One region of the Kitasatospora sp. NPDC094016 genome, then DNA from elsewhere that is predicted to be linked to it. Evidence: riboswitches for the same ligand, from Rfam matches in the RefSeq annotation. Region 1 holds a riboswitch; the other holds the start of a gene.
What was found. Region 1 has a riboswitch for guanidine ahead of ABT015_RS00075 (MBL fold metallo-hydrolase). Riboswitches for the same ligand answer to the same signal wherever they lie in the genome.
Positions count from the first base shown of each region.

Region 1 (7,710 bases):
TGCCGCCGTACTCACCGGGGCCGATGTGCTGGCCCGGGTGGTGGCCCGACCGTTCGAGGCGCCGGTGTCGGTGATCGTCTCCCTGGTCGGCGCCCCCGCGCTGATCGCGATCGTCCGCTCCCGCCGGACCGCCGCGCTCGGCATGGCCGACCCGGCCGAGCCCGCCCCCGCCCGGCGGTCCGAGCCGCCCGCGCCCGAACCCGACCTGGTGCTGCGGCGCGGCGCCTGGTCGCTGCTGCTCCCCCGCCGGGCGCTGCTCGCCTCGCTCGCCCTGGCCGCGTCGCTGCTCGCCGTCGTCGTCGTGTCCGCCCACGCCGGGCAGAGCGAACTCGGCCTCGGCCGCACCCTCCAGGCCGTGTTCGGCTACGGCGACCGGCTGGACGTGCTGCTGGTGCAGAGGTTCCGGCTCGGCCGGATCGTCGCCGGGCTCGCCGCCGGCGCCGCCCTGGGCCTGGCCGGCTGCCTCACCCAGACCCTCGCCCGCAACCGCCTCGCCACCCCCGAACTGCTCGGCGTCAACGACGGCGCCACCGCCGCCGTCCTGATCTCCGCCACCGTCTCCGGCACCTTCGGCGCCTGGTGGGCCGGCCCGCTCGGCGCGCTGGCCGCCGTCCTGGTCGTCACCCTGGTCTCCGGCGGGCTCGGCACGCAGGGCTACCGGGTGCTGGTCGTCGGCCTCGCGATGTCCGCGCTCGCCTCGGCCGTCATCCAGGTCGCGCTCGCCCGCCGCTCGCTCAACTCGGCCGGCTCGCTGTACGTCTGGACCTCCGGCAGCCTCAACGGGCGGGACTACGCCGTCGCCACCCCGGTCCTGATCGGGCTGGCCGTGCTCGTGCCGCTCGCGCTGGCGGTGGCCCGGCGGCTGGCGGTGCTGCGCTTCGACGACAGCGTGGCCGCCTCACTGGGCGTCGACCCGGCCCGGGTCCGGCTCGGCTGCCTGCTGCTGGCCGTCGCGCTGGCCGGGCTGGCCGTCGGCGTGTGCGGGCCGGTCGGCTTCGTCGCGCTGGCCGCGCCCGTGGTCGCCGGGCGGCTGGCCGGGCCGGCGCGCGTGCCGGTCCTCGGCTCGGCCCTGACCGGCGCCGTCCTCGTCGTGCTCGCCGACACCGTGGGGCGGGTGCTGATCGGCGGGGTGGAGATCCCGGTCGGCATCGTCACCACCGTCCTCGGCGGCCCCTTCCTGCTCTGGGTGCTGCTCGGCCGCAAGGGCACCCCCGCCTGACCTCCCCGAGGAGTCCCGCAGATGGAAACCCTTCCCCTCGTCGAGCCCGATCCGGCCGACCCCGCCTACCGCCTGGTCACCTTCGTGCACGAGGACACGTCGTGCGACGGCGTGCTCGCCCTCCTGCACACCGTCACCGACAAGGACCGGCACGCCGGCGACCTCGCCCCGCACCTGATGACCCGCCGTGACGACGGCCGCTGGTCGATCACCTACCGGCTGCGCGCCGACCACCGGGCGTCCTACCAGCTGTACCCGTTCCGCGGGGACGCCCCCGGCACCGCCCGGGCGGACTGGCTGCGCGTCCTCGACCACGCCCGCCCCGACCCGTACGACGCCGCCCCCCGGCTGCCCGCCCGCGACGGGCGCCACCCATCGTCCGTGCTCAGCCTGCCCGACGCCCCCGCCCAGCCGTACGTCCGGCGGCGCGACGGCGTACCGCGCGGGCGGACGGTGGCCCACGAGGTGGCCGGGCGGCGGGTGGACGTCCACCTCCCCGCCGGGGGCGGGCCTTCCGCCGGGGACGGGCCGTTCGCGGTGGCCGTGCTGCTGGACGGCGAGATGTGGGGCGAGGTGCTGTCGGTCGGCGACACCCTCGACAACCTGGCGGCGGACGGCGCCATCCCGCCCACCGTCGCCCTGCTCGTCCACACCATGGGCCCCCGCCGCCCCGACGACCTCAGCTGCAACCCGGCCTTCGTCGACCTCCTCGCCGACCGCCTCCTCCCCTGGGCGGCGGCGGAGTTCGGCACCACCACCGACCCGGCCGGCACCGTGATCGCCGGCCAGAGCGCGGGCGGCCTCACCGCCGCCTTCACCGCGTTCCGGCGCCCCGACCGCTTCGGCGGCGCGCTCTGCCAGTCCGGTTCCTTCTGGTGGCCGGACGAGACGGAGTTCGACGAGGGCAGCGAGTGGCTGACCCGCCAATTCGCCCGCGAGCAGCGGCGGGAGGCCCGGTTCTACGTCGAGGTCGGCCTCCAGGAGTGGATGCTGCTCGCGCAGAACCGCCACCTGCGCGACGTCCTCACCGCCCGCGGCTACGACCTCGCGTACCGCGAGTTCAACGGCGGTCACGACTACGCCTGTTGGCGCGGCGGGCTGGCCGACGGGCTGGCGCACCTGCTCGGGGGCGCCTGACGGTTCCCGGGGGGATCGGCGGACCGGCGGACCGGCGCGCGGCGACGGGGGCGTGCTAGCGTCCCGGTGGCGGCGCGCCGGTGACCGCCCCGGACGAGATGTGCGCCGTACCCGGCCCGCCAAGACGACGCACCCAGGGAGACGTCATGGCCGCCGGTGCCCCGATCGCCCGTCCGCTCGACGCGCGGTGGATCCACGGGTCCCCGTCCGCGAAGCACAACACGGACCCGGACATCCAGGTCCACGCGTACGACGAGCACACCGCCATCCTGCGGCAGAACAAGGCGGTCAACTACGAGGCGCCGTTCCTGTTCCTGCTGTTCGGGGGCGAGCGGGCCGTCCTGATCGACACCGGGGCCACCGCCTCCGCCGCGTACTTCCCGCTGCGCACCGTGGTCGACGGACTCATCGACCGGTGGCTCGCCGACAACCCCCGCGACGGCTACGGACTGCTCGTCCTGCACACCCACCCGCACGGCGACCACGTCGCGGGCGATGGGCAGTTCGCCGACCGGCCCGCGACGACCCTGGTCGGCGCCGACCCGGCCGCGGCCTGGCCGTACTTCGGCTTCGACCAGAATCCGGACGCCGTCGCGCGGGTGGACCTGGGCGGCGGCCGGGTGCTCGAATGCCTGGCCACCCCGGGCCACCACCCGGCGGCCGTCACCTACTACGACCCGTGGACGGGCCTCCTGCTCACCGGCGACACCGTCTACCCGGGCCGCCTCTACATCGACGACTGGCCGGCCTTCACCCGCACCGTCGACCGGCTGATCGACTTCGCCGAACGCCGCCCGGTGACGCACCTGCTCGGCTGCCACATCGAGATGACCCGCACCCCCGGCGTCGACTACCCCATCCGCACGACCCACCAGCCCGACGAGCCGCCCCTGCAACTGACCGTCGGGCACCTCCGGGCCATCCGCACCGCCCTCGCCGACCTCGGCGACCGGCCGCGCCGGCACGCCCTGCCCGACCTGATCCTCTGGCCGAGCGCCTGAGCCCGGAAGGCCGCGTCCAACGAACTGGCGCCGCACCCCGCGATCGCGGGGTGCGGCGTGGCCGTTCAGTCGGCGGGGGGTGGTGCCGGCGCCTCGCGGGGGAGGCGGCTGGTGAGGAGGGTGCCGGCGGCGACCAGGGCGGCGGTGAGCAGGAGGGCGAGGCGGTAGGGGCCGGGTGAGCCGCCGCCGGTGTCCAGGGCGCCGATGAGGGCGGCGGTGGCGGCGATGCCGAGGGCGCCGCCGAGGGTGCGGACGATGGTGAACAGGCCCATGGCGCGGCCCATCGCCGGCCCGGGGACGTCGGCGAAGCCGGCGATCTGGACGGTGAGCACGGCGGTGCCCAGGACGAGGCCGACCGCGAACATCAACGCCCTTACGGCCCAAGGGTTCTCGGCGAAGCCGAGGGCGACCAGGACGAGGGCGGCGAGCAGCAGCGCGGGCAGCGCGAGACGGCGGGGGCCGAACCGGGGCAGCAGGCGGTCGACCACCTGGGAGGCGGCCATCAGGCCGATCGCCTCGGGGAAGACGCTCAGCCCGGCGTCGAGGGCCGAGGCCCCGAGGGCGGCCTGGTAGAGCAGCGGGAGGACGAACAGGGCGCCCATCAGGCCGGCCGAGGTGAGCAGGGCCAGCCAGGTGGCGGTGCCGAAGGTGCGGTCGGCCAGCTGCCGCAGGTCCACCAGTGGTTCGGAGGAACGGAGTTGGTGGCGGACGGCGATGCCGAGCAGGAGGAGCCCGGCCACGCCGCCGAGCGCCACTCCCGGCGAGGACCAGCCGTGCGCCGGGCCGAAGCCGAGCGCGTAGGTGAGCAGTCCGAGGCCGGGGGTGGCGAGCAGGAAGCCGGTGGTGTCGAAGCGGCCGGCCGGGGGCTCGTCCGCCGCGCGCAGGCCGATGAGCCCGGTCACGACGGCCGCGATCCCGATCGGCACGTTGACCAGGAACAGCCAGTGCCAGGAGAGGTGTTCGGTCAGGAGGCCGCCGAGTGGCGGGCCGAGGGCGGGCATCAGGGCGGTCGGGACGATCAGGATCCGGCTCAGGCCGGCCCGCTCGTGCGGGGCGAAGGCCCGGAACAGCAGGGTCATCCCGACGGGGGTGAGCAGCCCGCCGGCCACGCCCTGGACGGCCCGCGCGGCGGCGAGCGAGCCGAGGCCGGGGGCGGCGGCGCACAGGGCGGAGGCGAGGGTGAACGCGGCCAGGGAGCCGAGGAAGACCCGTTTCACGCCGAACCGGTCGCCGAGCCAGCCCGCCACCGGCAGGCCGACGGCGAGGCCGACCAGGAAGGCCGTCTCGACGGCGTTGGCGGCCGAGACGGGCCGCCCGAAGTCCTCGGCCATGGTGAACAGCGCGGGGTTGACGATGGTCGAGTCCAGGCCGTTCATGCACATCGCGGCGGTGTAGACCACGACCACCGCGGCCCGCCCCGCGAGCAGGGGGCGGGCCGGGGCGGCCTCGACGGCCGGAGGGGTCACAGGTCGGTCCAGTGGGCGGTGATCCACTGCACGGCGTCGGCGCGCTCGCACGGGCCGTGGGAGACGTTCCAGCCGGCCGGGACGGCGGCGAAGGCCGGCCAGATCGAGTGCTGGGCGTGGTCGTTGACGAGGGCGAGGAACTCGCCGTCGCCGTCGAAGGGGTTGGCGGGGGCGTCACTCATCGGAGGACTTCTCCAGGTGGTCGGCGATCACGCGGGCGATGTGGGCGATCGGGGCGGGCAGGGTCATGTCCTTGTGCGAGCAGGCGACGTCGGTGTTGTCGATGCGCCCGGACACGTACGGGGTCCAGAGTTCGGGCACCAGGGTCTCGTCGATGGTGTCGACGGTGGCGCGGAAGAACAGCACGTCGCCGTCGAAGGGGCGGTGGTCGTGGCCCCGGACGAGGTGGTCGGTGTTGAGGTAGATCCGGTTGAGGGCGGCCACGGTGGCGTCGTCGAGCCCGGCCAGCGGGCTGCCCTCGCGGCGCGGCAGCTCGGTGACGGCGGCGAGTTCGAGCGGCCGCCCGGCGAGGTCCTCGGGGCCGTAGCCGCCCATGGTGAGCAGCGCCTCCAGCGCCTCGGCCCGGTCGGGGACGGGCAGGTCACGGAAGCCCTCGGCGGGGTAGGCGTCCAGGATCGCGAGCAGTTCGACGGCGTGGCCGAGGTCCTGGAGCCGGACGGCGACGGCGTGCGCGATGATCCCGCCGGTGGACCAGCCGAGCAGCCGGTACGGGCCCTCGGGCTGGACCTCGCGCAGCCGGTCGACGTAGTGCGCGGCCAGTTCGTCCAGGGTCCGCGGCAGGGGCCGGGCCGCCGTGGCGGCGCCGACGCCCTGGGCCTGGAGGCCGTAGATCGGCAGGTCGGCGGGCAGGTGGCGGATCAGGCCGGTGTAGCACCAGCTGAGGCCGCCGGCGGGGTGGACGGCGAACAGCGGGGTCCGGCGTCCGGGCGCGGCGGGCCGCAGCGGGAGCAGGACGTCCAGCGCGTCGGCGCTCTGCGAGCCGGCCGCCAGGGCCGTGTCGAGGGCGGCGACGGTGGGCGACTGGAACAGGGTGCCGATGCCGACGTCCAGGCCGAGCAGTTCGCGGATCCGCCCGGCGAGGCGGACGACCAGCAGCGAGTGGCCGCCGAGGGCGAAGAAGTCGTCGTCGACGCCGACCGCCGCGACGCCCAGCACCTCGGCGAAGAGTTCGCACAGCTGCTGTTCGCGCGGGGTGCGCGGCGGGCGTCCGGCGCCGGTGGCGGGCGCCTCGGGGGCGGGCAGGGCGCGGCGGTCGAGCTTGCCGTTGGCGGTGAGCGGCAGCCGGTCGAGCAGGACGACGGCGGAGGGCACCATGTGGGCGGGCAGGTCGGCGGCCGCGTGGGCGCGCAGGTCCTCGGGGGTCGGGGCGGCGACGCCGTTCGGCTCCTCGGGGCCCGCCGTGGTGACCGCGTAGCCGACCAGGCGCTTGTCGCCCGGGGCGTCCTCCCGGACGACCACGGCGGCGTCGGCGACGCCCGGGTGGGCGGCCAGCACGGCCTCGATCTCGCCGAGTTCGATCCGGAAGCCGCGCAGCTTCACCTGCTGGTCGGCGCGGCCGAAGTACTCCAGGACGCCGTCGGCGCGGCGGCGGGCGAGGTCGCCGGAGCGGTACATCCGGGTGCCGCGTTCGCCGAACAGTTCGGCGTGCGGGTCGGCGACGAAGCGTCCGGCGGTGAGGTCGGGGCGGCCGAGGTAACCGCGGGCCAGGCCGGCCCCGGCGACGTACATCTCGCCGGTGACGCCGGGCGGGACGGGCTGGAGGTGCTGGTCCAGGACGTAGACCCGCAGGTCGGGGATGTTGACGCCGATGGTGCTGCTGCTCCCGGCCGCGGCGGTGGCCCGGTCGAGGGCGAGGTAGGAGACGTGCACGGTGGTCTCGGTGATGCCGTACATGTTGACCAGGGTGGGCGCGTCCTCCGGGTGGCGGGCGTACCAGTCGTCGAGCCGGGCCAGTTCGAGCGCCTCGCCGCCGAACACCACGTAGCGCAGGGCGAGTTCGGACCCGGGGCGGTCCCGGTCGGCGGCGCTGAGCTGGTAGAAGGCGGACGGGGTCTGGTTGAGCACGGTGACGCGTTCGCGGGCGAGCAGGTCGAGGAAGGCCGCCGGGTCGCGGCTGACCAGGTGCGGGACGACGACCAGGCGGCCGCCGTGCAGCAGGGCTCCCCACAGCTCCCACACGGAGAAGTCGAAGGCGTAGGAGTGGAAGAGGGTCCAGACGTCGTCGGCGCCGAAGCCGAACCAGTGGTCGGTGGAGCGGAACAGCCGGACCACGTTGTGGTGGGTGACGGGGACGCCCTTGGGCCGGCCGGTGGAGCCGGAGGTGTAGATGACGTAGGCGGTGTCCTCGGCGCGCAGCGGGCGGGTGCGCTCGTGCTGGGCCAGCGGGGTGGCCGGGTGGGTGGCCGACTCGGGCCCGTCGACGAGCAGTCGGGGCACCTGGTGGGCGGGCAGCCGGGGTGCGGTGGCGCGGTCGGTGAGCAGGGCGGCGGGGGCGGCGTCGGCCAGCATGTAGGCGAGGCGGTCGGCCGGGTAGTCGGGGTCGAGCGGCAGGTAGGCGGCGCCGGACTTGGCCACCGCCAGGAGGGCGACCACGAGTTCGACCGAGCGCGGCAGGGCGAGGGCGGCGATGGTGCCGGGGCCGATGCCGTTGGCGGCCAGCAGCCGGGCCAGGCGGTCGGCGCGGGCGGCGAGTTCGGTGTAGTCGAGCTGCTCGTCACCGTAACTGACGGCGACGGCCTGCGGGTTGGCGGCGGCCGCGGCCTCGAACAGCTCGGCCAGGGTGGCGCTCGGGGCCGAGGCGTGCGGGGTCGGGGTGGGCAGGGCCGAAGTGCGCGGGGTCGAGGTGTGCGGGGACGAGATGTGCGGG
Region 1 covers NZ_JBEOUK010000001.1:14,802-22,511, reverse strand. The annotation lists gene fhuB (Fe(3+)-hydroxamate ABC transporter permease FhuB) at 1-1,219, shown strand, start outside; gene fes (enterochelin esterase) at 1,241-2,356, shown strand; guanidine-III (ykkC-III) riboswitch at 2,430-2,490, shown strand; gene ABT015_RS00075 (MBL fold metallo-hydrolase) at 2,503-3,357, shown strand; gene ABT015_RS00070 (DHA2 family efflux MFS transporter permease subunit) at 3,423-4,823, opposite strand; gene ABT015_RS00065 (MbtH family protein) at 4,820-5,005, opposite strand; gene ABT015_RS00060 (non-ribosomal peptide synthetase) at 4,998-7,710, opposite strand, start outside.

Region 2 (7,710 bases), on a different contig from region 1:
GCCCTCCGCCGCCGCTGCCGGCTGACCCTCAGGACCTGGCCCGGACCCGGCCGGCGAGCAGCGCCCCCAGCAGCGCCACGCCGGCCATGGCCAGCAGGATCACCGCGAACGCCACGGGCGAGCCGGCGGCCCCGGATGAGGCGGTGGCCCCGGCGCCCTCGTGGGCGGCGGCGAGCGAGCCGCCGCCCAGCACCGCGAACATCACCCCCGCCAGGCCCGTCAGCAGGACGTTGCCCAGCGCGTCGCTCATCTGCAGGGCCGCCGAGTTCACCCCGGCGTCCTCCGGCGCGGAGAGCTTCATCATCAGCACGCTGACGCTCGCGACCGTCAGTCCCATCCCGATGCCGCCGACGCCCCAGGCCACCGCCGCCACCCAGGCCGGCACCGCCGGAACCAGCACCAGCGCGGCGCCCGCGATCGCCACCGCGGTCAGCACGAACCCGCCCCGGATCATCGCCTCGCGGTAGCGCTCGGCCCCCGGCCGCCCCTGCAGCCACGAGCCCAGCGCCCAGGTGAGCCCGCCGCTGGTCAGGGTGAGCCCCGACATCGTCGGCGAGAGGCCGCGCTCGGTGGTCATCATCAGCGGGACGAAGGCCTCGGCCCCGAGGAACGCCCCGGCCGCCAGTCCGCGCAGCAGGATCACCGCCGGCAGCCCCCGCCCGGCCCGCAGGGTCCGCTGGGGCAGCAGCCCCAGGACGGCCGGCACCAGCAGCGCCGCCCCGACGACCCCGGGGAGCAGCCCGATCAGGTCGTGCCGCCCGCCCGCGTACTGCAGCAGGCCGGCACCGAGCGCCGCCATCGCGGCCAGCAGGGTGCGCCGGCGGTCGAAGTCCGCGCCCCTGGCCACCGGGTGCTCCCGCTCGGAGCGGGCCAGCGCGGGGCCCATCACGGCCAGCGGCAGCAGGATCAGCACCGGCACGGCCAGGAACACCCAGCGCCAGCCGAGGTGCTGGGTGATCGCGCCGGAGACCAGCGGCCCGATGATCGAGGGCAGCACCCAGGCCGAGGAGAAGGCCGCGAACACCGCCGGCCGCAGCCGCTCCGGGAAGGCCCGGCCGACCACCACGTACAGCGCGACGATCACCAGCCCGCCGCCCAGGCCCTGGATCGCCCGCCCGGCCACGAACACCCACATGCCCGGCGCCGTCCCGGCCACCACCAGGCCCACACCGAACACCGCGATGCCGGTGAACAGCGGCTGCATCGGGCCGCGCCGGTCGCACCACTGTCCGGAGACGACCAGCGCGAACAGCGTGGTGGTGAAGTAGCCGGAGAAGGCGAAGGCGTACAGCCCGATGCCGTTCAGCTGGCGGGCCGCGGTCGGCATCGCGGTGTTGACGGCGGTCGCCTCGAAGGCGATCACCAGGACCACCGACACGATCCCCAGGGTCAGAGCGCGGTAGCGGCCGCTGAGGACCCCGCCACCGGGGTCGGGTTCGGAGGGTATCGAGGCGGAGTCGACCGAGGTGGGGGAGGCAGTGGTCATACGTAACATCGTAAGGGCCGTCTGCCTTCATGACCCCTGACCCGAGTCGGTGATCAGCTAGTCCGCAGGGCTTAGGACCAGGGTCAGGGGGAAGCTCAGGCGGCGGTCAGTGGAGCACCTTCAGGCCGACCACGCCGGAGACGATGAGCAACAGGCAGCCGATCCGGGCCGCCGTCACCGCGTCCCCCAGGACGGCCATGCCGTAGAGCGCGGTGCCGACCGCGCCGATGCCGACCCAGACCGCGTAGCCGGTACCGATCGGAATGGTGCGCATCGCGTACGCCAGGCCGCCCATGCTCAGCAGCAGGGCCACACCGAAGACGAGGCTGGGGGTGAGTCGGGAAAAGCCCTTGGACGACTCCAGGGCCACCGCCCACACGGTCTCCAGGACACCCGAGATGATCAGGACGAGCCATGCCATGACGGCCTACCTCCGCAGTCCACAGCGGCCGGATTGCCGCTGAACTGCGCCGTCTTGTCGTCACCGGGTACGACGCGCTCGTCCGGGGTGGCCGGGCACCGACCACCTGGTTCCGACCGTAGCACAAGCCGCCATGCAGAATTTACATTCCGCCGTTGACGGCCCCCGCGCATTCCGCCACTATGAATTCACTGGCCGTGTGCCCGAGTGGCTTAGGGAACCGTCTGCAAAGCGGTGTACACGGGTTCGATTCCCGTCATGGCCTCGCCGGAAATGGAATTGCCGGTCGACATTCCGTCGACCGGCAATTCCCGTTTCCGGTATTTCCGGGGCGGTCGGCCGAAGCCGCCGCCCCCCGCCGTCAGACCGCGACCGCGTCCTCCGGCCGGATCGGCAGCCGGCCGACCGGCAGCCCGGTGGCCGCCCGGACGGCGGCGGCCACGGCCGCCGGGGCGACCACCGCGGGGGCGGCGCTGACCGCCTTGGCCCCGAAGGTGGCGACCACATCCCGCTCCTCCAGCAGGGCGGCGATCCGCACCTGCGGGGTGTCCAGCGCGGTGGGCAGCCGGTAGCCGGTGAGCGAGGGGTTCAGCAGCACGCCGCCCTCCGTGCGCAGGTCCTCCAGCAGCGCCAGGCCGACTCCCTGGGCCACGCCCGCCTCGATCCGGTCCTCGATCTGCCGCGGGTTCAGCGCCCGGCCGACGTCCTGGGCGACCGTCATCTCGACCACCCGGACGGCGCCCAGCTCGATGTCCACGTCCACCACCGCGCGCATCGCGCAGAACGCGATCGACACGAAGGCGTCGCCCTGCCCGGACTCGTCCAGCGGCTCGGTGGGGTGCGGGCGGCACTGGGCCGTCGCCCAGAGCTCCTTGCCCTCCAACGCCTCGGCGACCGGCATGCCGAGCACCCCGTCGTACGAAGTGATCTTGCCGTCGGCGATCTGCAGCAGTTCCACCGACATCCCGAAGTTGGCGGCGATCGGCTGGAGCAGCTGGTGGCGGACCATCAGCGCGGCGCGCTCGACGGCGCCGCCGGAGACCCAGGTGTGCCGGCCGCGGGCGGAGGGACCGGCGATGGACTGGTCGCTGTCGGCCGGCGCGATGTACACCTCGCTGACGCCCAGCACGGTCTGCACGATCTGCCGGGCCAGCGTGGCGAAGCCCTGTCCGGAGTCGACGGCCGCGCAGATCACCGTGGCGTGGTCGCCGCTGACCCGCACGGTGGCGGTGGAGACCTCGTCCTCGCCCTCGGCGCCGAGCATGTGCACCATGCCGACGGCGTAGCCGATCCCGCGCCGCACCGCCGCCGGGTCACCGGCGCCACCGGGCCCGCCCGGCAGCAGCCACTCGGCGTCCGGGTCGTCCACCGGCAGGGCCGGCAGCGGCTCGGCCGCGACGGCCTCCAGCAGCGCGCCGACCGGCGCCGGGCAGGTGACGGCCTGTCCGGTGGGCATCGGGTCGCCGGTGGCCATCGCGTTGCGGCGGCGGATCTCCACCGGGTCCACGCCGATCCGGGCGGCCAGCTGGTCCAGCTGCGACTCGTAGGCGAAGCAGGCCTGCAACGCGCCCTCGCCGCGCATACGCCCGGCCGGCGGGTTGTTGGTGCGCACCGCCCAGGCGTCCACGAAGACGTTCGGGCAGACGTACGGGCCGACCGAGAACGCGGTGGCGGCGGCCAGCGCCTCGGCGGAGACGTCCGCGTACGCGCCGCCGTCCAGCAGGATCTGCGCCTCGACCTTCACCAGGGTGCCCTCGGCGTCGGCGTGGTGGCGGTAGCGCAGCAGCGCGGGGTGGCGCGAGGGGTGGGTGTGGAAGGACTCCTCGCGGGTGAGGGTCATCTTCACCGGGCGGCCGGTGCGCAGCGCCAGCAGCGCCAGGGTGACCTGGAAGGAGAGGTCCTCGCGGTCGGTGGTGGCCCCGGGCACGCCGGTGACCACCAGTCGGACCCGGTCGGGCTCCAGGCCGAGGCAGGCGGCGGTGCGGTCGCGGTCGCCGTGCGGGTCGGTGGAGGACAGGTGCAGTTCGACGCCGCCGTCCGGGCGCGGCACGGCCAGCCCGGCCTCGGCGCCGAGCGGGGCCGGGTCCTGACGGCCGACCTGGTAGAGGCCCTCGATGATGATCTCGCCGGCCGCGTCCGGGTCCCCGGTGCGCAGCGGCAGGTGGCGGAACAGGTTGCCGTCCGGGTGCAGCGACGGGGCGGTGAAGGCCTGCTCGGGGTCGGTGACGGCCTCCAGCGGCTCGTAGTCGACCGCGATCAGACCGACCGCCAGCCGGGCGGTGTCCGGGTGGTCGGCGGCCACCGCGGCGATCGGCTCGCCGTGGTGGCGCACCACGCCCGCGGCCAGCACCGGCCGGTCGGCGACGATCGGGCCGGCCGGGGCGCCGTCCGGGGTGCCGTCCGGGCCGGGCGGCAGGTCGGCGGCGGTGACCACGGCGTGCACGCCGGGCAGCGCGAGCGCGGCCGCGGTGTCGATGCCCCTGATCCGGGCGTGCGGGTGCGGCGAGCGCAGCACCGCGCCCCAGAGCAGCCCCTCGGCCCACAGGTCGGCCGCGTACGGGTAGATGCCGAGCGCCTTGGGCAACGCGTCGCTGCGCAGCGGTGAGCTGCCCAGGCCGAACGGCTCCGGTGCGCCGCCCTCGCCGCCGTCCTGCTGGAGTGCTGCGCCGATGTCGGTAGGCGACGTCATGATGCGTGGTCGTCCTCGGTGAGCCGGATGCCGTGGGCGGGGGTGGCGCCGTACGGGACGCCGGCCGGGGCGGTGCCGCCGGCCGGAGCGCCGTGCGGGGGCGTGGCGACGTACGGCGTGCCGTGCGGGGGCGTGCCGTCGAAGGCGGCCCCGGGCAGCGGCGTGCCGTGCGCGGGGGTGGGTTCGTAGACCGGGGCGTCGTACCCGGCGTCGTAGCCGTTGTGCTGCGGGTAGCCGCCGGGCACGTAGGTGCCGTGGGCGGGGGTGCCCTGGTACGGCTGCTCGGGGTAGCCCTGGGGCGGGTAGTACACCTGGTCGTCGGCGGTCTGGGCGGGGATGCCCTGGACCGGCGTCAGGACGGCGGTGTCGTACACGCCGGTGTCGTAGCCGCCCTGGCCGTCGCCGTACGGCTGGTCGGTGCCGGCCGGGGGCTGCTCGGCGGGCGGCTGCGGGACGTGCTCGATCCAGGCGTCGGCGTCGGCGTAGACCGGCGGTTCGGCGGCCGGCTCCGGTCCGGCGGCCGTTTCCCCATCCCTGGCGGGCTGTCCCGCGGGCTGTCCCGCGGCCGGGGCGGCGGTCTGGGCGGCGGCCGGAGAGGCCGCCTCCTCCGCCTCCTCGACGTCCTCGGCGCGCGCGTCGGCGATGCTCTGGACGGCGGCCAGCACGCCGCGGTAGCCGGTGCAGCGGCAGAGGTTGCCGCAGAGCGCCTGGCGGGCCTCGACCTCGGTCGGGCGGTGGTTGCGCTGGAGCAGGTCGTGCACCGCCATCGCCATGCCGGGGGTGCAGTAGCCGCACTGCACCGCGCCGGACTCGGCCAGCGCCTGCTGGACGTCGCTCGCGCCGCCGGCGGCCGACAGGCCCTCGACGGTGTTGATCTCGCTGTCGGCGGCCAGCGCGGCGGGCACCAGGCAGCCGGCCACCAGCTGGCCGTCCACCTGCACCGAGCAGGCCCCGCACTCGCCCTGCTCGCAGCCGTCCTTGGCGCCGGCCAGGCCGAGCCGCTCGCGCAGCACGTAGAGCAGGCTCTCGCCGATCCAGGCGTCGGTGACGGGCCGTTCGAAACCGTTGACCCGCAAGGTGTACGAGGCGCACGGGCGCAGCTCGCGGCTGACCTGCGGGGTGAGGCCGAGCGGGTCGGCGTCGAGGGTCTCGATGGGGTCTGTGGTCACTTCAGCGCCCTTCCCAGTGCCCGTCGGGCCAGCACCGATACGGTACGCCGCAGCCGAACGGCGGCCGCGCTCGGCCCCTCGGTCACGGCCTCCCAGGCGCCTTCGGCGCCGTAGCCGTCGGGGACGCAGGCGGTGGCCACGTACTCGCCGAAGGCGGCGGTCGCGGCCGGGTCGATCTCCCGGCTGCCGTCCCAGTCGATGCAGCCGGCGACCCAGGCCTCGGCCTCCAGCGGGCGCAGCGGCACCGGTGCGACGGCGCCGACCGCGCAGCGCACGGCGCGCCGGGCGGGGTCGAGGACCAGAGCGACGGAGGCGGTGGCACGGGCCGGGCCGCTGCGGCCGGTGGCCTTGAGGAAGACCTGCGGGGCGTGCAGCAGCGGGACGCGCACCCAGGTGAGGAGTTCGCCGGGGCGCACCGGGTCGAGGCCGGTGAGCAGGTGACTGACCGGCACCTCGCGGCTGGCGCCGGCCCGGGCGAGGGTGACGCTGGCCTCCAGGGCGGTGAGCACCGGGAGGGTGTCGCCGGCCGGGGCGGCGGTGACGATGTTGCCGCCGAGGGTGCCGACGTTGCGGACCTGCGGCGGGCCGGCGGTGCGCGCGGCGTCCGCGAGCGCGGGGATGAGCGCGGCGAAGTCGGGGCGGTCCATCCGGGCGTGGGTGAGTCCGGCGCCGAGGACGGCGGTGCCGCCGTCCTCGTAGCGCCAGCCGCGCAGTTCGGTGATCCGGCCGAGGCCGACCAGGGCGGCGGGGCGTAGCCGTCCGGCGTTGACGGCTTCCATCAGGTCGGTGGCTCCGGCCACCGGTACCGCGGCCGGGGTGGCGGCCAGCGCGTCGACGGCCTCGTCGAGGGAGGCCGGCAGCATGATCGTCCGGTTCACCTGGGTCCCACCGTGCTCCACTTGCTCATCGATCGGCTGCCGCCCGCGGCCTTCGGCCGTGGTGTCCGCGTCAGCAGCCCGGCCTGGCCCGTAGGGTACGGGCGATCGGGCCGGGTTGGGCAACTCTGGCACACAATGCTCGATGATCATTTCGGGGCAGGTGAACGGGACTGCCCGATTGGGACGGATACCGGGCGGTATCTGCCCCGGTCCGAACCGGACCAGGGCAGATGTTCATCTGTTCTTGACGTCAGATGACCACTCAGAAGTTCCCGCAGGGGCGAGTCCGTCGCGCTCAGCGCACCGGCGGCGGGCCCTCGATCGGTCGGCCGGCCACCCCGGGCCAGCGCTGCCAGGGGTGCGGGCCGTCCGCCGGGCGGTACTCCACGCCGAGCGCGTCCAGCACCTTCAGGTGCGTCTCCAGCCGGTCCTGGAAGCCGGCGTAGTCGCGCTCGGCCGGATCGGTGGGCAGGTCGGACCAGGCGACCTCGGCGAAGGCCACCAACCGGGGGAAGGCCCGGTAGTCGATGTCCCGGGCGCTGTCCATGAACTCGCTCCACAGGTTGGCCTGGGTGCCGATCACGTGCCGGGCGGCGGTCTCGTCCAGCTGCCCGGGCACCGGCTCGAAGCGGTACACGTCCTCCAGCGTGCGCACGAAGCCGACCGGGATCGGCTCGTCCGGGCCGTCGGCCTGCCGGTGGTCGAAGTAGACGTGCTGCTCGGGGCACATCACCACGTCGTGCCCGGCCTTGGCCGCGGCGATCCCGCCGCCGAACCCGCGCCAGGAGGAGACGGCGGCGCCCGGGGCGAGCCCGCCCTCCAGGATCTCGTCCCAGCCGATCAGCCGTCGGCCGCGCTCGGCCAGCCAGCGGTCGAAGTGCCGGATCACGAAGCTCTGCAGCTCGTCCTCGTTGGCCAGGCCGAGCTCGCGGATCCGTGCCTGGGCGGCCGCGCTGTCCTTCCACTGCTCCTTGGGGCACTCGTCGCCGCCGAGGTGGATGAACTCGGACGGGAAGAGTTCCAGGACCTCCTCCAGCACGCCCTCGAAGAAGCGCAGGGTGTCCTCG
Region 2 covers NZ_JBEOUK010000022.1:45,501-53,210, reverse strand. The annotation lists gene ABT015_RS20915 (polysaccharide deacetylase family protein) at 1-25, shown strand, start outside; gene ABT015_RS20910 (MFS transporter) at 29-1,486, opposite strand; gene ABT015_RS20905 (DMT family transporter) at 1,593-1,907, opposite strand; guanidine-III (ykkC-III) riboswitch at 1,951-2,016, opposite strand; tRNA gene ABT015_RS20900 (tRNA-Cys) at 2,101-2,172, shown strand; gene ABT015_RS20895 (xanthine dehydrogenase family protein molybdopterin-binding subunit) at 2,269-4,596, opposite strand; partial or broken gene ABT015_RS20890 ((2Fe-2S)-binding protein) at 5,246-5,690, opposite strand; gene ABT015_RS20885 (FAD binding domain-containing protein) at 5,762-6,628, opposite strand; gene ABT015_RS20880 (beta-N-acetylhexosaminidase) at 6,939-7,710, opposite strand, start outside.
Region 2: another riboswitch for guanidine. It lies ahead of ABT015_RS20905 (DMT family transporter); the one in region 1 lies ahead of ABT015_RS00075 (MBL fold metallo-hydrolase).